DNA from 3 places in the Thalassotalea sediminis genome. Region 3 is predicted to be linked to each of the others. Evidence: predicted binding sites of a transcription regulator. Region 3 holds the regulator's gene; each other region holds the start of a gene.
What was found. Region 3 encodes sigma-54, which starts transcription at its own class of promoters, with help from an activator protein. Its sites were predicted from a motif close to GTTGGCACGNNNNTNGNNT; they were not measured.

Region 1 (10,319 bases), 330 kb from region 3:
GTTGCAAGATAAACAATAGCAGGGACAATCATGCCACCTAACGCCATAAAAATTGCCAACATAGAGCTTTTTGTTTCTTGCAATTCACCTGCCAAGACTTGGTATTTAATTTCCAGCCCGAGTAAAAAAAAGAAAAAGACAATAAGGCCTTCATTAACCCAATCAACACTAGAGTGCATGACGGTTGTATCGCCCCAAATAAAGCCAATTGGATATTCAGTTAGCCAGAGATAAGTTTCATGCCACTGAGTATTTGCCATTAATAAAGCAATGAATGTAGCAATGAGTAACAATAAGCCCGCAGATGATTGACTTAACAAGAAGTTTTGTAAAGGTGAAATAATACGCGCAAAGTTTTTCTCTAACGGCATGCGCTCACGTTCTTGTTCTTTAATATTAATTTTCATTTATTAACATACCTGAAATTGAAGTGAATTTGATGAATTTAAATATGCTAAACGGCACATTTAATAATCTTGCCAGTTATGACAGGACTAACCATCATGTTTTACTAACCTCTTTGTGTTTTAGTGATTGTTTACATTGCTTTAATTGTTGATAGGAAAGAGATAATTGATTGCTAATACCTGCCAAATTATCTTTGATCAACGTGTCTTTAGTATAGCGGCGAATATTGTTTAACAACTCGATAGTTTGCTTAGTGCTCTCAAGCATTTGTGTAATAGCTTGCGCTGGTTTGGCATTGTTTTCGTCCTTTACTTTATAATCATCGGCTGACACCGAGCAGGCTCCCTTAAAGTCTTGACGAATTTTTGGACTTTGTTCCATCATTATATGATTTAAAATAGACAGTGCGTTGAGTCGAATATCAAGTAACTCTGTAAAATCAACAGAAAGGCTCGTATTAACAAGCTGATATTGCGTTGAAAGACACTGCTCAATTTCTTCTTGGCATGTTTGTATCGCTTGTTGAACAAGCGCTAAATCTCCATATTGATGAGGTGTATCTATATATCTGGTCACGATAAACTACCTATTTAAACGACAATACATGACAACAACCAAGTTATATGCCAATCTATAAGCCCCTTGTATCAAGCCATTTGTGATGTAATGGGAAATATTTTTCAGACGAAGCTCGGTATTTTTTACAGGGCTACTTTGTAACTTTGACAATAGAACAATACACGGAAATTACGCATGGCTTATCCTTCGGCCTTAGTGAGTGTTGATAACGTAAAATATCAACAGCTTATCGCCAACTTATCTTTAGAGAAAAACGTTAAAGTTATTGAATCAGAACAAGAAAATTGGATTGATTCATTAAATCAATCGCCGGATCTCGCGATAATTGAAGTAAATAGGTTTGAACAACAACATTTCGATGCGTTACGTGAAAATCAATTTTATCCAGAGATAGATTTTATTTTTTTGAGTGAGGGAGTCCCAAACCCACTTTTAGATAAAGCCGTTGTTAGATCTGCTGCCTATCATTATCGCGCACCGTTTAACAGTGAGTACCTTGCAGATGTGCTCGATGAGATTATTTGCGAACACAAACAATCTTCAGAGACATCTAGAAAAGTTGAATCTAGCGAGTTAGATCAATTTGGCTTACTTTACGGTTCTTCTAGAGCAATGAAAAAGCTTTATCGCAGTTTACGTAAGGTTGCAACGTTTGATACTAGCATTTTAGTAGTAGGTGAAAGTGGCGTTGGTAAAGAGCTCGTCGCTCATACCGTGCATAATGCGAGTGAACGTGCAGAAAACCCATTTGTTGCTGTTAATTGCGGTGCTTTATCAAAAGACTTAGCAACAAGTGATTTGTTTGGTCATGTTAAAGGCGCATTTACGGGAGCTGTGGATGCTCGGCAAGGTTTTTTTACCGAAGCAAAAGGTGGTACGTTATTTCTTGATGAAGTGACTGAAATGCCAGAAGAGTTGCAAGTACAGTTACTAAGAGTATTGGAAACGGGTGATTATAGCCCTGTAGGCAGTAACAAGGTACTAAAAGCAGATGTTCGTATTGTCGCAGCAACCAATCGCGATTTAGCGCAATCTGTTGCTCAAGGCACGTTTCGCGAAGATCTTTATTTTCGTTTAGCGCAATTTTTATTACATGTACCCCCATTAAGAAGTCGTTCTTCGGATATAGAAGGCCTCGCAAAACATTTTTTAGCATACAAAAATGCTAGTGCAGGGTTTGGTAAGCAGTTATCGACTGAGGCAATGAACAAAATTAGTCAATACCATTGGCCAGGGAATGTCAGAGAGTTAAAGCATACTATTGAACGCGCTTACATTATGTCTATTGATGTCATTGATGCTGAACATATCATGCTTGAAGATCCGTTGCAGGACGGTGAAAACGAATTATCTGTGCCAACAGGTATTCCATTAGCAGAAGTTGAGAAACAAGCGATTTTAAATACGCTCGAACAACAACAAGGTAATAAAAGTGATACCGCTAAACTTTTAGATATTAGTGTGAAAACCTTGTACAACAAATTAGAAAAATATGAAGATGATTAATAGTTTACATATTGCACTTATAATGTTGAACAATAAAAGAGCCTTGTATTAAACAAGGCTCTTTTTCTAATTATTTATCGTTTGCTGTTAAGAAGCTGTTGCAATGCTTAATTCTTCAGAAACCGAAACGACGTCATCAAGATTTTTTGCCATTTGAATGACCAATGTTTTTTCGGATTTAGAACCGACCTCACCGGTCAAAGAAACACGGCCATCATTTACGTCGACATTAATGTTAGTACCATCAATATCCGTATCAAGCAGATAACGTGATTTCAATACCACAGCAATTTTAGTATCAACCATCGTGCTCATTGCTTGATCTGTTTGCTTTGAAATTGTTGATGTACTGTCTTTTTCTTTCAAAACTGTTAATTGGTTGTCAACAGCAGAGACACCTTCGACACCTAAAACTAATTCCTCTGCAAGTTTACGATCAACATCGGACGTGACTTGACCTGTTAACGTTACGGTAGACTTATGAACATCCGTATTAATATCGAACGAGTCTAAATTGCCATTAAATAAAAGAACCGCCTCTGCTTTTCCGTCAATCCAAGCGTCTTTAGCTTCTTTAGTCCATTCGTTTTCGTTAGCATTTACTGGCGCTAGGGTTAATGTTGTTGCGATTAATAATGCACTTGATAAATATTTCATCATTTCTCCTTGATCTCAATTAACAAATCAATCACTACCAAGCGATGAATATGCCAACCTTTAACTTATTGAAATAATTTGATTTTTATTTTGTGATTTGGTTTTTTTTGAAATTATTACAAGCAATTTTGAAAAAAATCGTTGTACGAAGCTGATGGTAGTTAGTTAGTAATTACAACTGACGTTTTTAAGAAACCCCGGAAAAGTACTAATGATATTATGATAAATAGAGTACACTTAAGGCATCAAGTAGATAGTTAGAGAGCTTAATTTGAAATTACAAAAGATGTATCTTTTCTCGTTTTGTTGTGCGATCTCTTTCGTTGTTTGTGCACAAGAATCAGCGGTTGATTATGATAAATGGCTTAAAGAAAAGTTTCAGCAGCAGCATGAAGAACTGTTACCCGTAGTTGCTGTTGCGGATATGTTTTTTGGTTGTAATAAGGCGCGTAATATTGATGCGAGTCAACCTAGTGTTAAACAATTAGTCACAGAAATGGGTAGAAATGAACTTGCTTTAAAACTCGCTGATTGTTTAAAGGGTGAATTGCCTAATTCAGATACAGCGCTTAATTTTGGTTTGATTGGATGCTTTCATGAACAGTTAAAGGGCATGCCTGAGGAAGATAGAAAAGTAAAACAAAAGTTAGTCAGGCAGGCAATTGCAAAGTTATCAAAGGCAGACAGGCAAAAATCATTTACCCATTGCGTTACGGATCAAGCGATTTCTTATCTGAAATAACGGTTTGTTTGCGCAGTTGTTGCTCACTAAACGAACTTGGTAAAATATCAACACCAACCCATTTCCCAAGTTTGATGGCAATGGGAATTGTTAATGGTGCGAAAGGCAATACTGCAAAAACGCCAATCCCTAGCCCTTTAAGTACATCTAAAAATTGCTTGTTTGCAATTTTCATTTCTTCGCTAGAAGCTTGGCGTCGCGTATATCTTTTGTAGGTAGAGAGCATTTCATGCGTTTCTTTTTTTTCTTGCGCAAGTGCGTACTTAACGAGCACCAGCTGACGCTTCAATTGCGTGGTGTGTTTTCGTCGTTTGATTGACACAACCCGACGAGGGGCTCTAAAAACATATCGCCAAACTTTCATGTTTTTATTCTACCTCGTTTTTCGTAGATAAAAAATACAAAAATTTTCGAACGCGTTTATATACGTAGCACTTAATCATGTTAATGATAGGTAAAATTGTAAAAGTTATACAGACATGAAATAAAGCAATTTAATAAGTTATAGGGTTCTGTGTTGAATGATGAAGGGTTAACAAATAGGCAAATTCTGTTTGAATCACGATAACATAGAACTATTTGTAATAAGTCTTTGCCTATATTGAAAAAAAAAGTTTAATAATTTGTAACAAATCGAGGAGATTTGACACATACTTCCTTTATCATATTTACAATGAATAGCTTATAGTAGTCGTAGTCAAAAATTATAAGAATGGTGAGGGTATGGGACAAGAAACACCGAAAGTTTTAGTCGTAGATGACGATATGCGTTTACGTGCTTTGTTAGAGCGTTATTTAGTAGAGCAAAGTTTTGTTGTTCGCAGTGCTGCAAATGCAGAACAAATGGATCGCTTATTGGAGCGAGAAAACTTTCATTTATTAGTATTAGATTTGATGCTACCGGGTGAGGATGGGTTATCAATCTGTCGTCGACTACGACAAAATAACAATGATATTCCAATTGTGATGCTTACAGCCAAAGGAGATGAGGTTGATAGAATTATCGGTTTAGAACTTGGTGCCGACGATTATATGCCTAAACCGTTTAACCCACGAGAGTTATTGGCCCGTATTAAAGCAGTATTAAGAAGACGCGTAACCGAAGCGCCTGGTGCTCCTTCACAAGAAGAGAACATTGTTGAGTTTGGCGAATATTCATTAAATTTAGCCACGAGAGAGATGAGCAAAGGTGATATCAATATGCCATTGACCAGTGGTGAATTTGCTGTATTGAAAGCATTGATCACTCACCCAAGAGAGCCGTTATCACGAGATAAGTTGATGAATTTAGCGAGGGGAAGAGACTACTCAGCGTTAGAACGTAGTATTGATGTTCAGGTTTCTCGACTACGTCGTATGCTTGAAGAAGATCCAGCAAAACCGAGATATATACAAACTGTTTGGGGTCTTGGGTATGTATTTGTGCCAGAGGGTAAAGCTGTAGCTTAGTACTTTATGAGAATTTTGCCACGTAGTGCTTTTGGGCAAACCATTTTATTGATTGGTATATTGTTACTTATTAACCAGGCTATTACGCTTGGTTCAATCATGGTTTATATTTTACAACCAAACTCAGATCAAATAGAGCAATTACTGGCTAAGCAAATTCGTGTAATTTTTATTGAAGTAGACGAACCTGTTTTAAGTGCAAGTATGGTAAAGGCCTTTCAACAAGAAACGGGTATCAACGTCTACACTGAAGAGGATGCACTTGAACAAGGGCTGAGAGGCGCTATTTATAAAGAAATTTCGTCACGTAATATGTCAAATTTACTGGGTGGACCTGCCGAAGTTAGGTTTACTCAAGAAGAAGACTTTCTATATTGGGTTAGGCCACCACAGGCGCCAGAATACTGGGTCAAAATTCCACTTAATAGCTTAGAAGAAGCGAATTATACGCCATTAGTCATCGTACTCATGATCTTAGGCGGTTTGAGTGTAATGGGGGGCTGGCTTGTTGTTAGGCAACTAAACCGCCCATTAAGGGCTCTGCAATCTGCAGCACATCAAGTTGGTAGAGGCGAATTCCCTGAACCTCTTAATGAACATGGCACGACTGAAATTGTTGCGGTAACCCAAGCCTTTAACCATATGTCTAAAGGGATTAAGCAATTAGAGGAAGATCGAAACTTGCTTATGGCGGGTATTTCACATGATTTACGTACACCACTGACACGAATTCGGCTAGCAACAGAGATGATGTCTAAAGAAGATGAATTTCTTAAAGAGGGCATTGAAGGCGATATTGATGATATGAATACCATCATTGATCAATTTATAGATTATATTCGCCATGACAGTAAAGACATGATGGAGCCTACGGACTTAAATGTGTTAATTGGCGAAGTTGTGCAGGCTGAATCAATCGTTGATAGAGCTATCACGTTTAAAGCGGGCGAAATTCCAAAGGTACCTGTGCGCTATGTTGCTATAAAACGCGTACTTTCTAATCTTATTCAAAATGCATTGCGTTATAGTGATGGTGATATTCTTATAAAATCAGGAATGGAAAAAACCAATCAACATGTGTTCTTAGCGGTTTGTGATACTGGGCCAGGAATACCTGAAGATGATATTGATCGCTTGTTTCAGCCTTTTACGCAGGGAGATAAAGCCCGAGGTACAGAGGGAAGCGGCCTGGGACTAGCGATTATTAAACGTATTGTAGATACCCATAGCGGTAAGATTGTTTTGAGAAATAGAGGTGAAGGTGGCCTATCGGCAAAAGTTATTTTGCCGATAAAACAACAATAAAAAAGCCGGTTATACCGGCTTTTTTATTGTGATTATTGCGAGGCTATTATAGCAATGGTCCAGCTTTCACCAGTGATTTACCGTTTTCAGTGTCGGTGAACTTATCAAAATTGTTAATGAATCGATTTGCTAAATCAACAGCTTTGTTGTGCCATTCGGATGGATCTTGGTAAGTATCTCTTGGGTCAAGTATGCCATCGTCTACGCCAGCAATGCCTGTTGGTACCGTTAAATTAAATAATGGTAGAACCTCTGTTTCACCATTATCAATTGAGCCATCTAATATGGCATCAATAATTGCGCGCGTTGCTTTGATTGAAATACGTTTCCCAGTGCCATTCCAACCAGTGTTTACCAAGTATGCTTCTGCGCCAACGTCTTGCATTCTTTTACGTAGCACTTCTGCGTATTTTGTAGGATGAAGACTTAAGAATGCAGCACCGAAACAACTTGAAAACGTTGGTGTTGGTTCGGTAATACCACGTTCGGTGCCCGCAAGTTTAGCGGTGAAACCTGAAAGGAAATAGTATTCTGTTTGCGCTGGCGTTAATTTGGCAACAGGTGGTAAAACACCAAAAGCATCTGCCGTTAAAAAGATCACTTTTTTAGCGTGTCCTGCGCGTGATACTGGTTTTACAATATTTTCTATATGATGAATTGGATAAGATACTCGCGTATTCTCAGTTTTTGAATTGTCGTCGTAATCAATTTTGCCATTATCATCAACAGTGACATTTTCGAGTAATGCATCGCGGCGGATAGCATTAAAAATATCAGGTTCGTTTTCTTTACTTAAATTGATTGTTTTTGCGTAACAACCGCCCTCGAAGTTAAAGACGCCGTTATCATCCCAACCATGCTCATCGTCACCAATTAGTTCTCGCTTAGGGTCTGTTGATAGTGTTGTTTTACCGGTTCCTGATAAACCAAAGAAAATAGCAACATCGCCTTCTTTACCAACGTTGGCACTACAGTGCATTGAAGCAATACCTTTAAGAGGTAAAAGGTAGTTCATCATAGAGAACATGCCTTTTTTCATTTCACCGCCGTACCATGTACCGCCAATCAGTTGCATCTTTTCTGTTAAGTTGAAAGCAACAAAATTTTCGGAATTTAATCCTTGTTCTTGCCATTTGTCGTTTGTTGTTTTTGCACCATTCATAACAACGAAATCAGGCTCGTAATCTTTCAGATCATCTTCTGAAGGTCTAATGAACATGTTTTTAACGAAATGTGCTTGCCACGCTACTTCTGTGATAAAACGTACTTTTAAACGAGTATCTTCATTAGCACCGCAATAAGTATCAACAACGAAAAGACGTTTTCCTGATAACCGTGAAGTCACTAAACCTTTTAAATGATCCCACGTTTCTTGGCTCATTGGTTTATTGTCATTCTTACCTTGATCAGACCACCAAACAGTATCTTTACTAACGTCATCACGAACAATGTATTTGTCTTTAGGTGAACGACCTGTAAAAATGCCGGTATCAACCGCTACAGCACCTGATTCTGTAACTACACCTTTATCAAATCCGCTGAGTTCTGCTTTAGTTTCTTCTGCAAATAACACTTCATACGACGGGTTGTATACCACCTCTGTTGTGTCGGTAATGCCGTATGATGATAAGTCTAGATTTTGTTGCAAAGCAGTCATAGCGAATCAGCTCCTAAAAGTATGACGTTTGAATATTAAGTATTTCAACTTATGTTGAGGGCGCAATTTTAGGCGATTATAAAATAAAACGAAAGGTTTTTTTGTTTCGAAATGAAAGTTTTCATTATAACTTTCATTTATCTTGGTTATAAATAAAGAATAAGAAATCAGTTTATCTGAATATTATTACTAGGTTCAGTATATAAAGGCAGTTGAGACAACATTGTGTTGCTAGAAAAATGTAGGAATAGAAACAAAAAAAGTGAAATTCAGAAGCTGAATTTCACTTTTTTTGGCAAAAATCTATCGAAACGAAAGAATATTCCAACAAAGCCGCTTTAAAATATTTCGCTCTCATTATTTTGATTTGTATCAAAAATTTCGTGACTGTTATCTTTAGTAACGTATTCGCTTGGTGCCGTTCCCAAAATAAAATATTCGAATGTGCTGGAACGATCTGTTTTCGTGGTTAGTTTTCCTGTTGCTTTATCTATTCTAACTGACACAATATTTTCTGGTTGAACAAATGGCTCTGCTGGAAAGACTTTTAATGCTTCCTCCATAAAGGCAATCCACGCGGGTTGCGCAGACTTAGCACCAAATTCTCTACCTGTTATCTGTGTTTTATCTAAATTATTATTATAGGTTGTGCTGCCAAGGTTTCGTGAAGGGTCATCAAACCCAATCCAAGATGTTGTCACTATACGGCGACTAAAACCTGAAAACCACGCATCTTTAGCCTCGTTCGTGGTGCCTGTTTTACCTGCAATATCTCTTCTTTTTAAGCTGCGTGCTCTAAATCCTGTTCCTTGCCAACCAGGAGTTATAGACCAATCTGCGCCCCATATCGCTTCATTCAATGCTTGCGTAATTAAAAAAGCGTTTTGTTTGCTAATAACACGCGGTGCTTTATTAATACTGACTGTTTGACCACCATCATTGAGTGGCGACTCACTAGCTAAGGTTGCTAGATTGATGGTTTCTGAAGTGTTTAATTGAGCTTGCTGTGTATATTGACTACATTCGTCACAGGCTAGTTTTGGATTTGCTTTAAAAATGATATTACCGTTTGCATCTTCTATCCGCGATACGATGTATGGTTCTATTAAAAATCCACCATTCGCGAATGTGGCGAACCCTGTCGCTACTTCAAGTGGTGTTAAAGAGGCAGAACCTAGCGCTAGAGATTCATCTTTGGGTAGTTCATCTGGCGAAAATCCAAATGATGCTAAGTGAGGGATCATTTTGTCTAAACCTACCGCACGAAATAACCTGACAGCGACAACGTTTTTTGATTGAGCCAACGCTCTTTTAACGCGGATCTCGCCACTGTACTGTTCGGGTGAGTTTTTTGGTCGCCATACAACACCGGTTCTTTGATCCCATTGGTTTATAGGTACATCATTAACAAGTGTTGCCAAGGTAAAGTTATTTTCGAGTGCAGCAGAATAAACGAAGGGTTTGATGTTTGAACCTACTTGTCTTTTCGCTTGAGTAACACGGTTAAATTGCGATTGCGAATAACTAAAACCACCAACGACAGCCTGAATTGCACCGTTATCAGGTGAAAGTGAAACAAGTGCGGAACTCGCAGAAGGAAGTTGGCTTAAACGTAATCTTTCTTGTTGTTTCGTAACATAAATTACATCACCATAGGTTAAAATATCTTTGGCTACTTGAGGCTCGTCACCTTGTTTATCGTCATTAAAAAATTCGCGCGCCCATGACATACCTTGCCAGTCGATAATCGCAATAGACATATCATCAAAGGTAATTTCAACATCATTTTCATTCACTTGAGTGACAACAGCAGGGATTAGTGGTTCATATCGGGGAATAGAGGCTATCGCATCGATTATTTCTTGTTCAGCTAAAGGTTGAACGACTGCGTTGTCGTCATCTTCATTATTAATCGGGCGTAATTGTGTTATTGGCCCGCGATAACCATGACGTTGATCATAAGCCATCAAATTATCTATAACCGCTGCTTTTGCTGCGCGTTGTAAGGTTGTAGAT
Region 2 (10,319 bases), 1.7 Mb from region 3:
GTGTATTTACTAAAACACCGGGTCAACTAACCAATGACTTTTTCGTTAACTTATTAGACATGTCCTATGAGTGGGAGAAAGCTGACAAACCAGGTATTTACAATGGTATCGAGCGTAAATCTGGCAATGTGGTTTGGCAAGCAACACCTGTTGATTTAATCTTCGGTTCAAGCTCAGAATTACGTGCTGTAGCAGAAGTTTATGCCTCAACAGATGGTAAGAAGAAGTTTGTTAATGACTTCATCAATGCTTGGGTAAAAGTCATGCAACATGACAGGTTTGACCTAAAATAATCGATAACAAATAACGATTAAGCCAGTGCATATGGTAACTCAGCACTGGTTTTTTTATGACTTAAAAATGAGCGCCCTTTTTATTATTCTAAAAAACTAAACATAGTTATAGTTTTAATCAATTATACATAAACGTTAGTTACTTTTATTATAACAACATCAAAAGCAAACATGCTTTTAACGCAAAAATAATTCATTAGTTTCATGACATAACGAGGAAAACAACATGGCTCAAATAGGAAAATCAATCCCAGAATTTACAGCACAAGCATTTCATAATGGAGAATTCGTTGAAGTATCATCTGAAAGCGTAAAGGGAAAATGGTCTATATTTTTATTCTACCCTGCTGACTTTACCTTTGTTTGCCCAACAGAGCTTGAAGATATGGCGAACCAATACGAAGAACTACAAAAGTTAGGTGTAGAAGTATATGCTGTTTCAACAGACACACACTTCTCTCACAAAGCATGGCATGATTCTTCAGACGCGATTGGTAAAATCAAATTTCCAATGATTGGCGACCAAACGGGCAACATTACTCGCGGTTTTGATGTAATGATTGAAGAAGATCACATGGCACACCGTGGTACTTTCTTAGCAGACCCTGACGGTATCATCCAAGTTGCACACATTCACGCTGGTGGTATCGGCCGAAGCGCGAAAGACATGGTGCGTAATGTTAAAGCAGCACAATACGTAAGAGAAAACGACGGTGAAGTATGTCCTGCAGCTTGGGAACAAGGTGAAGCAACATTAACACCTAGCTTAGACTTGGTAGGCAAGATCTAAGAGATAAGTTAACCGGCATAGTTAAAGGAGCTCAATGAGCTCCTTTTTTATTGTTATTTTTCCACCATAAGTGAAAAATAAGTGTCAAAATATTTTACAACACAATCAATAGACAAAATTAAATATATATATAAAACAAGAGACTAAGTTATGGCACGGTTCATGCGTAAGAGGGGGTAATAGTACAATCATACAAAAGGAATGTTTTATGAAACAACTGATTAAAGTATGCTCATTAGCACTATTGGCATTTACGCTCAATGCCAATGCCGGGCATATGAAGGACTGTAGCACTGAAAGTTTTGCGCTCGATAGAATCGAAACATTAGATAGTAACGACAATTTATTAAACGGCTATAACTTTAATGCCTCTGATTGTCGTGGTGTATTTGATACAGTTGATTGGGTAGCAGATGGTTTATTTGACCCTTATACATACAACAATATAGGTGAACTAGGTGATGGTTTATTAAATGGTCAAAATGGCTTTTTCTCCGGAATGGAGTTTATCGAACAAGAAGACCTACAAGACCTAGACAATGATGGTAATGCTACCGATCCAGGTTGGATTCATCTAGGTAAAACCGTCTGGGATACTGACGACAATAATGAAACCTATTATGCTGAAGCAGGTAAACAAGAAGCCATTACATTAGATATCGGTGATCTATTAACCTTAACGTTTAATTATGATTGCGATAATTGGTTTTTACAAACATGTCCTAACAATACAGTAGGTACGTGGGAATTAGCCACTAAGCTCGATGTTATTGACCAAGCACAAAGTTTATTAGGAGAAGCAACGTTTGATCATTTAGCCTTTTCAGTAAATACAGCGTCAAAATTTGCTGTATATGATTTTGACTTTAAAGAAATCTTTGAACTTGTTAATACTGACAAAAATGATCCAAACTATGTTAATTTCAATACTCCTTATGTTCTAGGTGGCACATTTGGTATGGGAGACTTTCCTGTACATTTCTTTGGTGCAGATATTGGTGATAAGGAACCAGTACATATCAACATATGGGCGAGAGATCCTGCGGCAACTGAAGTACCTGAACCAAGCTCAATTTTGCTACTTTCTTTAGCATTAATAGGTTTAACATTTAGATCATTACGTAATAGCTAAACGTGAACTACTAATACCCGAGTGTATATTACCTGCGCTCGGGTATGCTTATTATTAACTCACATAACCTGCACTTGTTATCCACGATTTTAATATGTCATCATTAAACGACTTGGTGTAGTAGACTAAAAACACTCAAAGTGACACGTTCAACTCAATTCAAATTCAAATTGTTGATGTACTTCATCACTTTTCTTAGAATTTAAACCAACGTGAACACCTAGAAGCCTAACCGACTTGCCATGTCCTCGCTGTATTGCCTCTTCAAGTAATAAATTAAAAGCACGTGGCTCTATGCCTTCTAATTGCATTTCTTTTGTCGTTTGCTGAAAATCACTAAATTTAATTTTAACACCGATCTTACTAATACCGCGTTCCTCAATATATCGACTTGAACGCTTAATTAACTTAGGTAACAACTGCGATACCATATACGCTTTAAGCTCCTCGACTTCGGTTATATCTCGCGCAAAGGTATGTTCAACGCCTACACTTTTCCTAACTCGGGTTACTTCGACAGCTCGATTATCAATTCCTTGGCATTTCTGCCAAAGCGACGCTCCCAGTTTACCAAATGTTTTCACTAATGCTGATTGTGAACTTGCCCTAATATCTCTGCCTATGTGCAGACCACATTGTTGTAATTTTTGATAGGTTACCTTGCCAACACCCGGTATTTTATTGAGTGGCATTTGTTCAATGAAGGGAATAACGTTTTCTGGCAATATGACATATTGTCCGTTGGGTTTGTCAAGATCTGACGCAATTTTTGCGAGAAATTTCAAAGGGGCGATACCGGCAGAAGCCGTTAAGTTAAGCTCTTTTTGAATCGCTTTTCTAATATCTCGTGCAATCAATGTTGCAGATCCCGAACAAGCGGTGCAGTTGCTAACATCTAAATAGGCTTCATCTAATGATAACGGTTCTATAATATCGGTATATCGACGAAAAATACCATGTAAGTGTTCACTCACAGACCTATATACGTCCATTCGACTTGGCACGATAAGTAAATTAGGACACTTCCTTAAGGCCATACTAGATGCCATTGCAGAGCGAACACCGAACTCTCGTGCAATGTAATTACACGTAGAAAGTACACCTCTTGAGCTACCAGGACCACCTACGGCAACAGGCTTTCCCGCTAACTCAGGGTTGTCTCGCATTTCAACAGAGACATAAAAGGCATCCATGTCGATATGGATAATCTTACGCATAGCTCAAGTATACTGTGTTTTTTTACAGTATGCATAAATTAGTCCTAATGAGCAAGTGAATTGTTATAGGTTACTCGCAAGTAGATAGGCGTCGTTGTAAGTCGTTTACAACACTATCTTTAAAAGAAGTAGAGTCGCACGTCAGCAAGCCAGCTTTGTAAGCCTTTATATCAACAAGTTCTAAACCGACATCAATTTCTTTAAATAGCTTAGGTAATTTATCGCCTGGAGCTTGTATATGATGTAAACCACCGCTATATACAAATAAAATTTTTCCTGATGATAATCGCTCAAGTATGTCTACAACACCTGGTTTAATTGACATTGGCTCACCATGCTTATCTAAGCCATTACGTCGCTTCATCCTACCTTCAGGCAAAATTGCTACCAGTTTATTTGATGCAACCTGATCAAGAAAAACTTGCCAAGAAGCGTCTTTCTTACGTGTAATAGGGATGCACCCTGGAATAACCGCTTTTAATAACTTTCCCGTAAAGGGGCGAGCTAGAGTGGTATCTGCGGCTGGTATCATTAGTCGAGCTGCAATTTGCTTGAGTAATATATTAGGCGCAACACCCAATAATAGCGGCTCAAATAAACTAGTATGGTTTAAAAATATTATAAGATTTACCTGTCGCCAATCATGAGGCTGAGCATTAACGTTTTGGCGGATATTAAACCGAAACAGAATTTTTGCTAAATACTTAACTTTGAGTAAAAAAAGGTACTGGACAAATCGCTTCATAGAGATAAGTTTATACTCTTTATTCCATTTATATATACTGAAGACAACAAAAAAGAGCCATTTGGCTCTTTTTTATAAGTTCTTAATATCTATTTTCTGCGATTCTTGTAAGGCTTCCTTACGTTCACGCTCTTGACGTTTTTCGCACGGATTATCACAGTTACAGGCCTTATCAATACCTATCGTACTTAACCCGCCGCAGCTTCCTGCGAGTGACTTCTGCTGAAAAATATATCCAACAGCCATTGCGACAACAATCAGCAAGAAAAAGCCAAATGTTACTAAAAATATCGCCATTACTTTAGCCCTTATCGGTCAACTACTATTATTTCAAATACGGCATAAATTCTACCGTAAACTGCTCAATAAAGCCATTTTCAGATTTACTGATCAAGTATGCTGCTATCTTATGTTCTTCAGCAAAAGCATACGCTTTTTCAGGTCCCATCAACATCATTGCTGTAGATAATCCATCGGCAGTCATTGAAGAAGGATGTATAACAGTAACAGAGACTAACTTATGATTAATTGGTTTTCCGGTATCAGGATCAATAATATGTGAATACCGCTGGCCGTTTTCTTCAAAATACTTACGGTAGTCGCCCGATGTTGCAATGGCATTGTCTTTAGGAATAATAATCTGATGTACAGCTCGCTCAGTGGATACCGGCTTTTCAATGGCTACTGACCATAACTCACCGGTGTGTTTAAATCCCTTAGCTCTTAATTCACCACCAATTTCCACCAGATAGTTATGTGCGCTTATAGAATCAAGGTATTCAGCAACAAGATCTACCGCATATCCTTTAGCGATAGTTGACAAATCAACATACAGATTAGGAATACGCTTAGTTAACATATTGCCTTCAAGCATCAAGTTATCAATACCCGTACGGGCTTGAGCTTGCGCGATTTCTTCCTGTGTGGGTGCCTTTTCAGGTCGTGCTTCTGGTCCAAATCCCCACAAGTTAATCAATGGACCAATCGTTACATCGAGTTTTCCTTCACTTAAATGACCAAGTCTGATTGATTCAGCGATGACACGACGCAATCCCTCAGAAATTTTTACTGGCGATAAAGAGTCATGTGAATTGAATTTAGAAAGCTCTGAATCAGGGATCCAATTAGACATGTCTTGATTAAGTTGCTTTAAGATCCTTTCAACATTTTGATGCACCACAACATCACTTGGAATGGGAGTCCCCCCATCTATGGGTTGCTCTATGTACTTAATATTATAGGCAACCGTCCCCATGGTAATACCTGTTAAGTGTACTTGCTTTTTCTCAAGATCATTACTTGGAAAACACCCTGAAAGCATAACCAAAGCAATTATCACAAAGACGTTCATTGATTTATTCATTTACGTAACCTAAATAATTGACTTGTAATCAATCTAAAACAAAAAAGGCAGCATGAGCCACCTTTTTATCAACGTATTGTCAGGTAATCTTACTTTAATACTACAATATGAACTTTGCTCATATGTAGGCAATACCAGAATAAAACAACTGATATTGCACTATTAAAATCGAAGATTAACCACCGAAATCATCTAGCATGATGTTTTCATCTTCTACACCAAGATCTTTCAACATATGAATAACTGCTGCGTTCATCATAGGTGGCCCACACATGTAGTATTCACAATCTTCTGGCGCTTCGTGATCCTTCAAGTATTGTTCATACAATACGTTATGAATGAAACCTGTTAAACCGTCCCAGTCATCTTCTGGTTGAGGATCAGATAGGGCGACATGCCACTCAAAGTTGTCATTTTCAGCAGCAAGCATGTTGTAATCATCTTCGTAGAACATCTCACGAAGTGAACGAGCACCATACCAGAAAGACATTTTACGTTTCGATTTAAGACGTTTAAGCTGATCAAAAATATGAGAACGCATTGGAGCCATACCAGCACCACCACCAATAAAGACCATTTCAGCATCAGTGTCTTTGGCGAAGAACTCACCAAATGGACCCGAAATTGTCACTTTATCGCCAGGCTTCAAATTAAAGATAAATGAAGACATTTTACCCGCTGGCAAATGTAATTTCCCTGGAGGTGGCGTAGCGATACGCACGTTAAGCATGATAATGCCTTCCTCTTCAGGATAGTTAGCCATTGAGTATGCACGTAATGTAGGCTCGTCAACTTTTGATTCAACATCAAAAAACCCAAAGTGCTCCCAATCACCTCGATATTGCTCTTCAATATCGAAGTCTTTATATTTAACATGATGCGCAGGGGCTTCTATTTGAATATAACCACCAGCTCTGAATGGTACAGACTCACCATCAGGGATCTTAAGTTTAAGCTCCTTGATGAAAGTAGCTTTGTTATCATTTGAGATAACTTCACATTCCCACTGCTGAACACCAAAAATTTCGTCTTCTAGCTCTATGTCCATGTCTTGCTTAACAGCAACCTGACACGCTAAACGACAACCTTCTTTAGCTTCACGTTTTGTAATGTGGCCTTGCTCAGTAGGAAGAATATCTCCACCACCAGCATGAACGTCTACACGACACTGACCACAAGTACCACCGCCACCACAGGCAGACGGGATAAATATACCTTGATCGGCTAACACACCTAATAATTTACCGCCGGCTGGAGCCGTAACCGCTTTATCAGGGTCGCCATTTATTGAAATGGTTACATTTCCTGTTGATACTAACTTAGATTTGGCAAATAAAATTACCAAAACAAGTGCAACAACAATTGCTGTAAACATCGATACGCCGAGAATAATTTCCATCGACTTTTCCTTAGCACTTATCTTGAGAAAGCGAGCAAAACTCGCTTTCTACGTTAATCTTATTACAACGAAATACCACCGAAAGAAAGAAAGCCAAATGCCATCAATCCTGCAGTAATAAACGTAATACCCAATCCTTTAAGACCAGCTGGTACATCAGAATACTTCATTTTTTCGCGAAGACCTGCCAGTAGGATAATGGCCAATGCCCAACCTACACCTGAACCAATACCGTAAACAACTGATTCAGTTAATGTGTAGTTACGAGCAACCATAAATGATACCGCACCGAAAATCGCACAGTTTACTGTGATTAACGGTAAGAATATTCCAAGCGCGTTATATAACGGCGGGAAATATTTATCTAATACCATTTCAAGGATCTGTACTAACGCTGCAATCACACCAATAAAGGTAATGAAAGATAGGAAACTCAAGTCAACTGACTTAGCTGGGTCAGTAATACCTAACATACTATCTAACGCACCTGGCGCTAAAATAGCTTGATAGATTACCTGGTTTGCCGGTACAGCAATACCAAGCACCACGATTACCGCAACACCAAGACCTATAGCAGTACTCACTTTTTTAGAAACCGCTAAGAATGTACACATCCCTAAGAAGAACGTTAACGCGATGTTTTCGATAAAAATCGATTTAACAAATAAGCTAATATAATGTTCCATCGTAACTAGTCCTTCTCAACTTGTTCTGGTTTCCATTGGCGAATAGCCCAAATGATTAAACCAATAATAAAGAATGAGCTAAATGGCAATACCAGTAAGCCGTTCGCTTGATACCAACCGTCATTTTGAATCAACGTTAATATTTCAATACCAAATAACGTACCGAAACCTAGTAGCTCTCGGAAGAACGCAACAGCAATAAGAATTGCACCGTAACCTAAACCGTTACCAATACCATCCATAAAGCTCACGCCTGGCTTTTCTTTCATCGCGAAAGCTTCTGCGCGCCCCATTACAATACAGTTAGTAATGATCAAACCAATATAAACCGAAAGCTCTTTCGACAATTGATAAGAAAACGCTTTCAATACTTGGTCAACTACAATTACTAACGACGCTATGATCGCCATTTGCACAATGATACGAACACTAGATGGAATTTGATTACGAATAATCGAAATAAATAAGTTTGAAAAACCTGTCACTAATACAACCGCAATTGTCATTACCAAAGCATTAGTCATTGAACTTGTTACAGCTAACGCCGAACAAATACCTAATACTTGTAATGCAATCGGATTATTATCAACGATTGGTTTTGTTAAAACACTTTTGTTTTCAGCAGACATTATTTAACCTCCTGAGCACGAAGTTTCGCAATGAAAGGCTTGTAACCTTTGTCACCAAACCAAAATTGCAACGTACGAGTAACACCATTACTCGTTAATGTAGCACCAGACAGCGCATCAACACCGTGAACGTTACCTGGTTTTGCACCACCTTTGACAAGTTCAATGTCAACGTTACCTTCGGCATTATAAATTTTCTTACCTGGCCACTTAGCAATCCATTTAGGGTTCATTACTTCAGCACCTAAACCTGGAGTTTCCTTATGATCAGAATAAATAACGTTTTTAACGGTATTTAAGTCTGACTCTAAGCCAACATAACCATACATTAAGTCCCATAAGCCTGAGCCTACGATAGGTAATACAACTGTCTCAACTTCACCTGCACCATTACGTACTAAGTAAACAACGGCAGTGTGAGAACGGCGATTAATACCCGCGATATCATCTTCAAGCTTTTCAGACTTTGATGCATCACGAGCGTTACGACGCTCATCAAATAACTTAGGGTCACCTTCAATAAACTCGCCTGAGTCTAAATCAATCATTTTCGCATCAACAAATTGCTCAAACGTTGATTGAATTGAAGCTTTAGTACCGTCGGTCATTGACAGAATATCTGCAGCTTGCAAAATTTTTGTTTGCTGATCAAATAGCTTATTTTCTACTTGAAGAGGCTTTAATTGAACAGCTGATATAGATACTAATGCTGCACAAACTAAACACACTGCAACAACAAACCCAACTGTTTTACCAAATGTTTCTTTTTTAGCTGACACGAGCAAGCCTCCGTTTCACATTTGATTGAACGACAAAGTAGTCGAACAATGGCGCAAACAAGTTAGCAAATAAAATAGCTAACATCATACCTTCTGGGAATGCAGGGTTAACTACACGAATTAACACCACCATTACACCTACTAGTGCACCAAAAATATATTTACCTTTATTAGTAAATGAAGCTGACACAGGATCTGTCGCCATAAACATCATACCAAAGGCAAAACCACCTATCACTAAATGCCAATACCAAGGCATAGCAAATAGAGCATTAGTTTCACTGCCAATGTTATTAAATAAGAATGACGTTAGCACCATCCCCAAGAACACACCTAATACGATGCGCCAAGAAGCAATACCTTTATAAAGAATGTAAGCACCACCTAACAAGATAGCCGCTGTAGATACTTCACCAACTGAACCAGGAATTAGCCCCCAGAAAGCGTTCCACCACTGCTCATTCATGCTGTAATCAATAGTACCAGGAACAGCCGCAGCACCTGCTGCTAAGTGAGTAGCACCAGAGAAACCGTCAACAGCAACCCAAACTGAGTCACCAGAAATTTCTGATGGGTAAGCAAAGAATAAAAATGCACGGCCCGCTAATGCTGGGTTTAAGAAATTTTTACCTGTACCACCGAAGATTTCTTTCGCAATAACAACACCGAAAGTAATACCGATAGCCACTTGCCATAACGGAATAGATGCTGGCAGAATTAACGCAAACAATATTGAAGTAACGAAAAAACCTTCATTTACTTCATGCTTACGTACTGCAGCAAAAAGAACTTCCCAAAATCCACCAACAATAAACGTCGTTGCATAAATAGGTAGAAAGAAACAGGCACCATAAAGCATCATGGCAAACCAACCAGCATCTGGTGTTAACTCACCACCAAAAAATTGGAATAAACCTACTTGCCAGCTTTCAGGTAATGCATAACCTGCAGCTAAAGCTTCAGTAGCTTGAAAGCCAATGTTATACATACCAAAGAACATCGCTGGAAATACAGCTAACCACACAGTGATCATGATACGCTTCAAGTCGATGCTATCACGTATATGTGTTTTACCTTTAGTCACATAACCTGGTGTAAATAAACCAGTCGCGATAGCTTCGTATAAAGCAAACCATTTCTCATGTTTGCCGCCTTTTTCAAAATGCGGCTCAATATCTTCAATAAACTTTTTCAAGCCCATGACTAACCTTCCTTCTCTATTGTGGTTAGACAGTCACGAAGTAATACGCCGTAGTCTGTTTTGCCTGGGCAAACAAACGTACATA
Region 3 (10,319 bases):
AACCTTGGTGCTATAACACGACGTAAAGGGTCTACAGCCATCATTTCTAAACTTGATAATTGCTCAGTTGCTTTCATTAAGCCTATTTCCGCCGTTAAAGCAGATCCTGCTCGGCCAGCAAACAACAGTGCAGCAACCACTGGGCCTAATTCACGTAATAAAGACAAGGCAACCATTGGCCCTAGGCTTGCTTCCGCACCATAACCAACAAGAATAGTGTAACCTTGCAATGCTAACACCATGCCGATAAAGGTACCCGATACAACAATAATAATGAGAGATAGCACACCAACAGCATATAACTGCTGAACTAATAACGGAAAGCCACGCTTAATATTAGGTACATGAGCAAGCGCAGAAGTTAACATGATGATAGCCCTACCTAGTGCGCTAATGCGACCAATAACTTTTCGCCCTAACGATTGGAGCCAATTCATTTATTACTTCCTTTTCCAATAAGTTCTTCTTGATAAGACGCAGCTTTATAATGAAATGGAACCGGGCCATCAGACTCACCTTTTACAAACTGTTGAACTAGCGGCGATGTTTGTTGACGAATATCATCAGGCGTACCTTGCCCAATAACCTTTTGTTCCGCAATGATATAAATATAGTCGGCGATACTCATGACTTCTGGTACATCGTGAGAAACAACAACGGATGTTAAACCTAATGCGTCATTCAACGACTTAATTAATCGTACAATAACCCCCATTGAAATGGGATCTTGACCCGCAAAGGGCTCATCGTAAAGAATAAGTTCAGGATCAAGCGCTATAGCACGTGCAAGTGCGGCTCTACGAGCCATACCACCAGAGAGCTCACTCGGCTTTAAATGACGCGCGCCTCGTAAACCAACCGCCTCTAACTTCATCAACACCATTTTTTCAATAATGCGCTCAGACAATTTACTGTGTTCACGCATTGGAAAGGCAACATTGTCATAAACACTCATATCGGTGAAAAGCGCGCCGCTTTGAAATAACATACTCATGCGTTTACGCACGTCATAAAGTTCATTACGAGATAATGTGGGAATATCATTGCCATCAAAGAGTATTTGCCCAGATTCTGGGCGCAGCTGTCCACCAATTAATCGTAACAAGGTGGTTTTTCCAATACCACTAGGCCCCATAATTGCCGTTACTTTCCCTTTTGGAATCTGTAGACTTATTTCATCATATATGACTCTTTCTTCACGCTTAAAAGTCATATTCTTGATGTCGACCAACGTATCTGACATGGTTTATTTTTCTATTAAACTATCCATACTTTAAGTGCCTGTAATTCTACCTGACTGCAACAAATACTTCATCCGATATTCATAAATTAATCTGTCTAAATTACGTGAGTAAATGTTGGTAATCGTAAGAAAGTGTAAGAATTGAACAAAAATCAACCAAACCTACAAGCATTAATCCATTAAATACATTAACATTGCCATCATTAAGACGCTTAATTTGGTCAATATTTGTAAAAATTCATCATCAATGACACTTTTTTATCAATCTTCGAGCAATAACTCTTTTTTTTTCTCTTACAACGGGCGACAATTTACCCCTTAATTTTGGAGTGATGAATGTTATTACAGATTTTTATTTTGCTGGTGTCTTTAATTGTCTTAGTGTGGAGTGCTGATAAGTTTGTTTTAGGCGCCTCTTCTCTCGCTAGAAATATTGGTATATCGCCAATGATTATTGGTCTAACAATCGTGGCTATGGGATCTTCGGCCCCAGAAATGATGATTGCGGGTACGGCCTCACTGCAAGGCAACCCAGACACAGCGATCGGCAATGCTATTGGTTCTAATATTACGAATATTGCCTTAGTACTAGGTATAACAGCATTACTACATCCACTATCTGTTTCATCAAGCACGATCAAACGCGAGCTTCCTATTGTTTTAGGTATTACAGCTATTGCTTATTGGTTTGTCGCCGATAGCCATTTAAGCTTCTGGGAAGGGCTAATTCTTATTATTGGCTTTTTTGCTTATATACTCGCTTTACTTTTCATTACCCTTCGTCGTTCTAAAACGCACCCTCTTGATGATGCTATGCTTATAGAGGCCGAACAGGAAGTCCCAGAAGCGATACCTACGTCTAATTCCATTTTTTGGTTAGTCATCGGTATTATATTGTTACCACTAAGCGCCTCTTATTTAGTCGAATCATCGGTCTTCATTGCTAAGGCGTTCGGCATTAGTGATCTTGTCATAGGCTTAACCGTCATTGCAATTGGTACCAGCCTACCTGAGTTAGCTGCAAGTATTATGAGTATTGTCAAAAAAGAAGATGACTTAGCGCTGGGTAATATTATAGGTTCTAATATCTTTAATATTTTAGCTGTTTTATCACTCGCAGGTTTGATTGCCCCTGGAGAAATAGATCCAGAGGCTTCATATCGTGATGCTCCATATATGCTAGGTGTAACGTTGCTACTATTTTTACTTTGTTTTACCCGAAAACTTGGCAATTTTCGAATTACACGTATGAAAGGTGTCATGTTACTTATTTCCTTTGTCGCTTATCAATTGTTATTGTTTAGCCAAATAAAGCATTAGATTGTTACTATGAGTTCATTCAGTAAAATAGCCAAAGACGTTATCAATATTGAATCTCAAGCCATAAATGAGCTTGCGCAATATATCGATAGTAATTTTGAAAAAGCATGCCAATTAATGATGCAAACGACGGGTCGCGTCATTGTGATAGGCATGGGTAAGTCAGGCCATGTTGGCGGAAAAATTGCTGCAACATTTGCTAGCACAGGTACACCTGCATTTTTTGTTCACCCTGGTGAAGCCAGTCATGGCGACTTAGGCATGATCACAGCACAAGATGTAGTACTGGCGATTTCAAATTCAGGTGAAACAGGTGAAGTGCTCGCGATATTGCCTGTAATTAAACGTATTGGCGCAAAACTTGTTGCAATGAGCAGCAACCCAACATCGACGCTAGCGAAACTAAGTGATACGCACGTATGTATCAAGGTAACGCAGGAAGCTTGTCCACTTGGTTTAGCGCCAACGTCAAGTACGACAGCAACCTTGGTCATGGGTGATGCTATTGCAGTAGCACTGTTGAATGCACGAGGCTTTACCGCTGACGATTTTGCATTATCTCACCCTGGTGGCAGCTTAGGAAAACGATTACTATTGAGATTGCAAGATATCATGCATACTGGTGAACGTTTGCCTGTTGTAGACCAATCGGTAAAAATCAAAGATGCGTTAGTAGAGATGTCACTCAAAGGCTTAGGGATGACAGCTGTTATAAATTCTGATGGTTCACTTATTGGCTTATTTACCGATGGTGATTTACGTCGCATATTAGACGCAAGAGTAGATATTCACAGCGATGAAATCGCGACAGTGATGACGAAAGCTCCTACAACGGCGTCAAAAGATATGTTAGCTGCTGAAGCTCTTAAAGTTATGGAAGATAAGAAAATTAATGGCTTAATTATTGTTGACCAACACAACGCCCCCATTGGCGCGATGAATATGCACGACTTATTGAAATCGGGAGTACTTTAATGGTGAATACCTTATATGGCGATGTACCTGCTTCAGTCTTTGAAAAAGCGAAAAAAATAAAATTGTTTGTGTGTGATATCGACGGCGTATTCTCTGATGGACGTATTTATCTTGGCAATGACGGCGAAGAACTCAAGGCTTTTCACACTAAAGACGGTTATGGTATTAAAGCGCTTGGCGCAAGTGGCGTTGATGTTGCCGTTATCACTGGAAGACAATCTAATATAGTGCAAACAAGAATGTCTGCACTTAACGTCAAACATATCGTACAAGGGCAAGAAAACAAACTGCCAACATTAAAAGACATGATAGCCAGCCTATCGCTTGTTCCTGAACAGGTTGCTTATATTGGTGATGACATGCCAGATTTTGAGTGTATGAGTTATGTTGGCTTAAGTATCGCAGTAAAAGATGCTCACCCAAGTATTTTAGCTATTGCCGACTATACTACATATACCCATGGAGGCTTTGGAGCAGTTCGTGAAGTTTGTGATTTATTCATGCAAAGTCAAAATACGTTAAAGTTTGCCAAAGGCGCAAGTATATGAGTCGCACCCAGATATTTTCCTTATTATTCTTTGTCTTGACGGTCACAGCCTATAGCATTCTTGAATGGCATCACACAAAACAGGAAGATATCCAAGTGGTAGAAAACAACATTACGCCGGACTTCATTGCGGAATCCTTAAAAAGTGAAGCTTTTTCGCAAAAAGGACTATTAACGTATCGCATCGATGCGTCGCGTATGGAACATTACAGTGAATTAGCGGTCACACATTTTGAGTTTCCTAAATATACGTTATACCCAAAAGATAGCGACGCTCCCTGGAAAATAAGCGCCAATGAAGGCACACTTTATAACAGCAATCGAGTAAAACTGGAAAACAAAGTATTATTAATTTCAACGGATGAAAACAGTTTAATTAGAGAAATTCATGGAAAGTATTTAGAGCTTGACCTAAATACTAATATTATTAGCTCCGAGAACAGCATAAGAATCAAAGGTGTAGATTTTGCTATGCAAGGCACTGGCTTAATAATAGACTTAAACACGAAACAGGTAACTCTCACACAACATGAACAAACTATTTATCAACCGTCTACACACTAGTGTTTTATTTGTAAGCTTATATGTTAGTAGTATGGCTAGCATTTATGCCGCTGAAATTGATTTAAAACAAGAAATTAGTATTGATGCAACGAGACAAGCAGCGGATCTAAAAAACAAAATATTTAGCTATATCGACAATGTTGTAATTAAACAAGGTTCACTGATAATAAAAGCTGATCTTGTGCAAGTTATCACAGCATCAGATACAGATACAAAAACCTATATAGCAAAAGGAAAACCCGCTACGTTTAAGCAAACACTTGAAGATGGTACCCCCATTTATTTACAGGCGAATGAAATTAAGTATGAGCCTGCTAAGAATACCGTTACTATCTCAGGTGATGCGGAGCTCCGTCAAGAAGGCAGTAAAGTAAACGGTAGTGTTATTACTTACAACTTTATTACCGAGCAAGTATTAGCTAATGGTGAAGATGATCAGCGCGTTAAAACGGTATTACAGCCTAAGCACCTGGAAAAAAAGAATAAATGAGCAATGCAAAATTAAGTGCCGCTAACTTGGCTAAGTCCTATAAAGGGCGTATGGTAGTTAAAAATGTTGGTTTGGAAGTTAACGCAGGGCAAATTGTAGGTTTACTTGGTCCAAATGGTGCAGGAAAAACCACGTCATTTTACATGATTGTTGGGTTAGTAAATAACGATAAAGGTACAATAACGTTAAATGACGAAGACCTTACACTGTTACCTATGCATGAACGTGCGCGCCGAGGTATAGGATACTTACCACAAGAGGCCTCGATCTTTCGTAAGTTAACCGTTTACGAAAATATCATGGCAATATTGCAAACAAGAAAAGAATTAACAGACATAGAACGAGAAGAGAAGTTAGAACATTTAGTAGAAGAATTTAACATAGGGCACATTACCGAAAATTTAGGCATGAGCCTATCTGGTGGTGAACGTCGTCGTGTTGAAATTGCCAGAGCACTTGCAGCTGACCCAAAATTTATATTGTTAGATGAACCATTTGCTGGCGTTGACCCAATTTCTGTAGGTGATATAAAAAAAATTATTCTACACTTAAAAAATAAAGGCATTGGCATATTAATAACCGACCATAACGTTAGAGAGACACTCGATGTTTGTGAGCATGCTTACATTGTTAGTCATGGTGAATTAATCGCCCAAGGTGATGCAGATCAAATCCTTGCAAATCAGCAGGTAAGAGATGTATACCTCGGTGAACAATTCACGTTATAGTTATGATATGCTTTAGAAAAAATAAGATTTACTTGAAAGGATAAGAAGTAATTAATGCGCCCAAGTCTGCAACTCCGAATTGGACAACAACTTACAATGACGCCGCAACTCCAGCAGGCGATAAAGTTATTGCAGTTGTCCACCTTGGATCTACAACAAGAAATTCAAGAGGCATTAGAAAGTAATCCTTTATTAGAGGTGGACGAATCTGCTTCGTCTTCAGACGATAACCAACCCGATAACTTAGAAGAAGCCTTTTCCGCAAAAACTAATGACGAGACAATAAATAATACTAGTGATGGCTCGGAAGATTCAACACCAACCGTTGATGAAATCAGCACCACTGAAGCGATGGATAAATCAGACATTCCTGAAGAGCTTAATATTGATACGACTTGGGACGAAAGTTACAGTGCTGGTGTATCTAATACTGGTGCCGCCCCTGCCTCAGATGATTTTGTTTATCAAGGTGAAACCACAGACTCCATTCAAGATCATTTGCGTTGGCAAATGAAATTAACCCCATTTTCTGAAACCGATGAAGCCATTGCAATGGCAATTATTGATGCCATTGACGACGCTGGATATTTAACGGTTACAACTGAAGAAATCCTAGAGTCTGTTGGCGTCGATGACGTTGAATTAGATGAAGTAGAAGCGGTCTTAAAACGTATAAATATGTTTGACCCTATAGGTGTTGGTGCGCGTTCAATTGCAGAATGTTTAACGATACAGTTAAACCAGTTTGATAAAGATACCCCTTGGGTTAACGAAAGTAAGATCGTGATTAATGAATATATTGATTTACTTGGTAACCGTGATTATCGACAAATCATGCGTAAAACACGTTTAAAAGAAGATCAATTACGTGAAGTTATTCGGTTAATTCAATCATTAGATCCTCGCCCTGGTGATTCTGTTATTCAAAGTGATGATCAGTATGTAATACCTGATGTTTCTGTTGAAAAGAAAAATGGTCGTTGGGTTGTAGAGCTAAACCCTGATACTGCGCCTAAACTAGCGGTTAACCAGCAATATGCTTCTATGGCTCGGTCAATGAAAAATTCGAATGATAGTCAATTTATTCGTTCAAATTTACAAGAAGCAAAATGGTTTATTAAGAGTTTAGAAAGCCGAAACGATACCCTATTAAAAGTATCAAACTGCATTGTGCAAAGACAACAAGGTTTTTTTGAACATGGGCCCGAAGCTATGCGTCCTATGGTTCTGAATGATATTGCCGAAGCAGTAGATATGCATGAATCAACGATTTCACGTGTTACTACACAAAAATATATGCATACACCACGTGGAATTTTTGAACTTAAGTATTTTTTCTCCAGCCATGTCAGTACAGAAAATGGTGGAGAATGTTCTTCAACAGCTATACGCGCTTTAATTAAAAAGCTTGTAGCTGCCGAAGTACCTGCAAAGCCTCTTAGTGACAGTAAAATGGCTGAACTATTGGCTGAACAGGGAATCAATGTTGCCAGACGGACTATAGCTAAGTATCGAGAATCGCTAAGTATTCCTCCGTCTAACCAACGTAAAAGTTTACTTTAACTCTCTAGTAGAAGGATACAGCTTATGCAAATTAATCTTGCCGGACATCATGTTGAAATTACTACCCCAATGCGTGACATCGTGAACAAAAAATTTGCTAAGTTAGAGCGACATTTCGATCATATTAATAACGTATATGTCGTATTAACCGTTGAAAAACTTAGCCAAATTGCAGAAGCAACTGTGCATTTAAATGGCACTGAAGTGCATGCTAAAGCGGAAAACGACGACATGTACGCATCCATAGACTCCCTGGTAAATAAGCTCGATAAACAAATACTTAAATACAAGGGAAAAATTAATCAACACTAAGATTTATTGATTACTAATATCCACTATGAATTTTACCGACATCATTAAAGAAGACTGCACGTTATGTGCAGTCGAGGCTACAAGCAAAAAACGTATTCTTGAACTTCTTTGTAGCAAAGCCGCAGAGACAAACGATCAAGTAAGTACCTACAACTTATTAGAGAGTTTGATGCTAAGAGAAAAAATGGGGTCGACCGGTATTGGCAATGGTATTGCTATTCCACATGGACGTTTAACCTCTACCGATAAAGTTATGATTGTTATTGCCACAGCTCAAGCGCCAATAGAGTTTGATGCCATTGATAATCGTCCCGTTGACATATTTATCGCCCTATTCGTGCCAGAAGATCAATGCCAACAACATTTATCGACATTACAAAGTATTGCACAAGTATTTAGCGACAAGAAAATGTGTAAGCAAGTACGCAAGTGCGATAACAGTCATGAGTTATATCAACTTCTCAAATCTGCTGCTCACTAACCTAGGATTTCATCAATGAAACTTACCATTGTAAGTGGCCGCTCCGGCTCTGGAAAAACGGTCGCATTGCGCGTTTTGGAAGACTTAGGCTACTACTGTGTAGATAATATTCCCGTTAATTTGCTACCCGCATTGACGCATACCGTGATCAATGATTATGAAACCGTAGCGGTAAGTTTAGACGTCAGGAATTTACCTGCAGAACCGACAGATGTGCCAGAAATATTAGATTACTTACCCAGTGCTGTTGAGTTATCTATTGTATACCTAGACGCTGATGATGGTGATCTTATTAAGCGTTTTAGCGAAACTCGTCGCTTACACCCACTTATACGCCAAAATATCGCGCTAGACCAAGCAATGACACTTGAGAAAAAGTTATTAGAACCCATTGCTGCTCGCGCCAACTTGTATATTAATACCAGTCAGTTAACACCACACCAGCTCGCTGATTTGATCAGAGAAAGAGTGCTAGGGAAAAAAAGTGGTTCTATGGTCGTGGTGTTTGAATCCTTTGGTTTTAAACATGGATTACCAAAAGACGCTGACTTTGTGTTCGATGCTCGTTTCTTACCAAACCCTTTTTGGGAGAAAGAACTTAAGCCATTTACAGGGTTAGATCAACCAGTTAGAGATTTTCTTGCCAGCCAACCCATTGTTACTAAGTTTATATGGCAAATAAACAGCTTCATGATGACATGGTTGCCTCACCTTGAACGAAATAATCGCAGCTATATTACCATTGCGGTAGGCTGTACTGGCGGAAAACATCGTTCCGTTTATATTGCTGAATTACTTGCTGCAAATTTAAAAAAAGAAAGAAAAGACGTACAGGCACGCCACCGTGACTTAAAAGTACCAACAACATAATTCATTATTAGGCATGTTGTTCATTGTGTAATAAAGTTTCTTTAAGTCCATTAAATACGAGAGCTTTTAGTAAATTTCGCTTACTATAATGAACAATACACGACCAAACTTGAGACGGTTAACTAAAGATGTCTGATTTTTCACGCCCCATTGTTATTACCAATAAACTCGGCTTACATGCCCGTGCAGCAACTAAACTAGCGCAACTTACACAACAATTTGAGGCCAAAGTTACAATAGAGCTTCACGATAAACAAGTTGATGCTAGTAGCATTATGGGGTTAATGCTACTAGCCGGCAGCCAAGGAAAAACAGTTACCGTGCATACCGATGGACCCGACGCAAAACAAGCGATGGATGAAGTTTGTCAGTTGTTTACCAATAAATTTGATGAAGAAGAGTAGCTTATCTAAAAGTTACGCCTTATGATCCTTTCTGTTCAATGTTTTGATAACCTTAAATTTTGCGAACGCATTGTTTAAAAAACAAACACAAAAACTAAATTGACTGATTACATTAATAAAAAAGCTGCTAAAACCAATCAGTTGAGATAAACTATTATTCAGATGTCTAGGTGATAATAATCAAACATCGCCTCATGTTTTTCTATGTTACATGCTTATAGCATGTAAACGGCAAAGGGTCGCATAATGCCGGAAGTGTCAGAACAAGAACAAAGTCAACAACGCCTACAGCAAGTTAATGAAGCACTTGGCAGTGGTATGTTTGTCTATGTCCGAAAGCTGCTGCAAAACATGCCCGCTTACGATTTGGCCTTACTACTAGAGTCCTCTCCTACTAAAAGCCGTGCTGTGCTATGGCAACTTATCGATCCAGATCATCACGGTGAGGTACTCGAAGAATTAAGCGAAGAAGTACGTAAAGGAATATTAAAGAATATTCGACCTGAAAAACTTGCTGAAGTTGCCGAAGGCATGGATGTTGACGATCTTGCTGAAGTATTAAGAACTTTGCCAGACACCGTTTACAACGAAGTACTAAATTCTATGGATTCACAAGATAGAAGCCGCGTTGAGCAGGCACTATCTTACGAAGAAGACACTGCTGGTGGTATCATGAATACAGATACCATCACAATACGTCCAGATGTAACCGTTGACGTTGTATTGAGGTATTTACGTTTAAAAGGCGAGCTCCCCGTTGCCACAGATTCCTTCTATGTTGTTGATAGAAATGACAAGTTTATTGGCGCTGTATCACTTGCA

Region 1: the regulator sigma-54 is predicted to act here: its motif matches at 3,190-3,208, upstream of QUE09_RS16035 (BON domain-containing protein).
Region 2: the regulator sigma-54 is predicted to act here: its motif matches at 1,233-1,251, upstream of QUE09_RS04615 (PEP-CTERM sorting domain-containing protein).

Annotation. Positions count from the first base shown of each region.
Region 1 covers NZ_AP027361.1:3,519,177-3,529,495, reverse strand. Annotated here, with positions in the region: gene nhaA (Na+/H+ antiporter NhaA) at 1-407, opposite strand, end outside; gene QUE09_RS16045 (hypothetical protein) at 502-984, opposite strand; gene QUE09_RS16040 (sigma-54 interaction domain-containing protein) at 1,162-2,493, shown strand; gene QUE09_RS16035 (BON domain-containing protein) at 2,581-3,153, opposite strand; gene QUE09_RS16030 (hypothetical protein) at 3,422-3,892, shown strand; gene QUE09_RS16025 (hypothetical protein) at 3,861-4,256, opposite strand; gene ompR (osmolarity response regulator transcription factor OmpR) at 4,616-5,341, shown strand; gene envZ (two-component system sensor histidine kinase EnvZ) at 5,348-6,646, shown strand; gene pckA (phosphoenolpyruvate carboxykinase (ATP)) at 6,693-8,303, opposite strand; gene QUE09_RS16005 (penicillin-binding protein 1A) at 8,642-10,319, opposite strand, start outside.
Region 2 covers NZ_AP027361.1:1,015,468-1,025,786, reverse strand. Annotated here, with positions in the region: gene katG (catalase/peroxidase HPI) at 1-293, shown strand, start outside; gene ahpC (alkyl hydroperoxide reductase subunit C) at 520-1,083, shown strand; gene QUE09_RS04615 (PEP-CTERM sorting domain-containing protein) at 1,292-2,215, shown strand; gene dinB (DNA polymerase IV) at 2,365-3,432, opposite strand; gene QUE09_RS04605 (1-acyl-sn-glycerol-3-phosphate acyltransferase) at 3,503-4,177, opposite strand; gene nqrM ((Na+)-NQR maturation NqrM) at 4,250-4,474, opposite strand; gene QUE09_RS04595 (FAD:protein FMN transferase) at 4,503-5,540, opposite strand; gene nqrF (NADH:ubiquinone reductase (Na(+)-transporting) subunit F) at 5,716-6,939, opposite strand; gene nqrE (NADH:ubiquinone reductase (Na(+)-transporting) subunit E) at 7,002-7,625, opposite strand; gene QUE09_RS04580 (NADH:ubiquinone reductase (Na(+)-transporting) subunit D) at 7,631-8,254, opposite strand; gene QUE09_RS04575 (Na(+)-translocating NADH-quinone reductase subunit C) at 8,254-9,033, opposite strand; gene QUE09_RS04570 (NADH:ubiquinone reductase (Na(+)-transporting) subunit B) at 9,023-10,234, opposite strand; gene QUE09_RS04565 (Na(+)-translocating NADH-quinone reductase subunit A) at 10,237-10,319, opposite strand, start outside.
Region 3 covers NZ_AP027361.1:3,188,194-3,198,512, forward strand. Annotated here, with positions in the region: gene mlaE (lipid asymmetry maintenance ABC transporter permease subunit MlaE) at 1-437, opposite strand, end outside; gene mlaF (phospholipid ABC transporter ATP-binding protein MlaF) at 434-1,243, opposite strand; gene QUE09_RS14585 (calcium/sodium antiporter) at 1,580-2,563, shown strand; gene QUE09_RS14590 (KpsF/GutQ family sugar-phosphate isomerase) at 2,573-3,538, shown strand; gene kdsC (3-deoxy-manno-octulosonate-8-phosphatase KdsC) at 3,538-4,086, shown strand; gene lptC (LPS export ABC transporter periplasmic protein LptC) at 4,083-4,649, shown strand; gene lptA (lipopolysaccharide transport periplasmic protein LptA) at 4,681-5,139, shown strand; gene lptB (LPS export ABC transporter ATP-binding protein) at 5,136-5,867, shown strand; gene QUE09_RS14615 (RNA polymerase factor sigma-54) at 5,922-7,430, shown strand; gene hpf (ribosome hibernation promoting factor) at 7,455-7,742, shown strand; gene ptsN (PTS IIA-like nitrogen regulatory protein PtsN) at 7,768-8,223, shown strand; gene rapZ (RNase adapter RapZ) at 8,239-9,093, shown strand; gene QUE09_RS14635 (HPr family phosphocarrier protein) at 9,222-9,497, shown strand; gene mgtE (magnesium transporter) at 9,744-10,319, shown strand, end outside.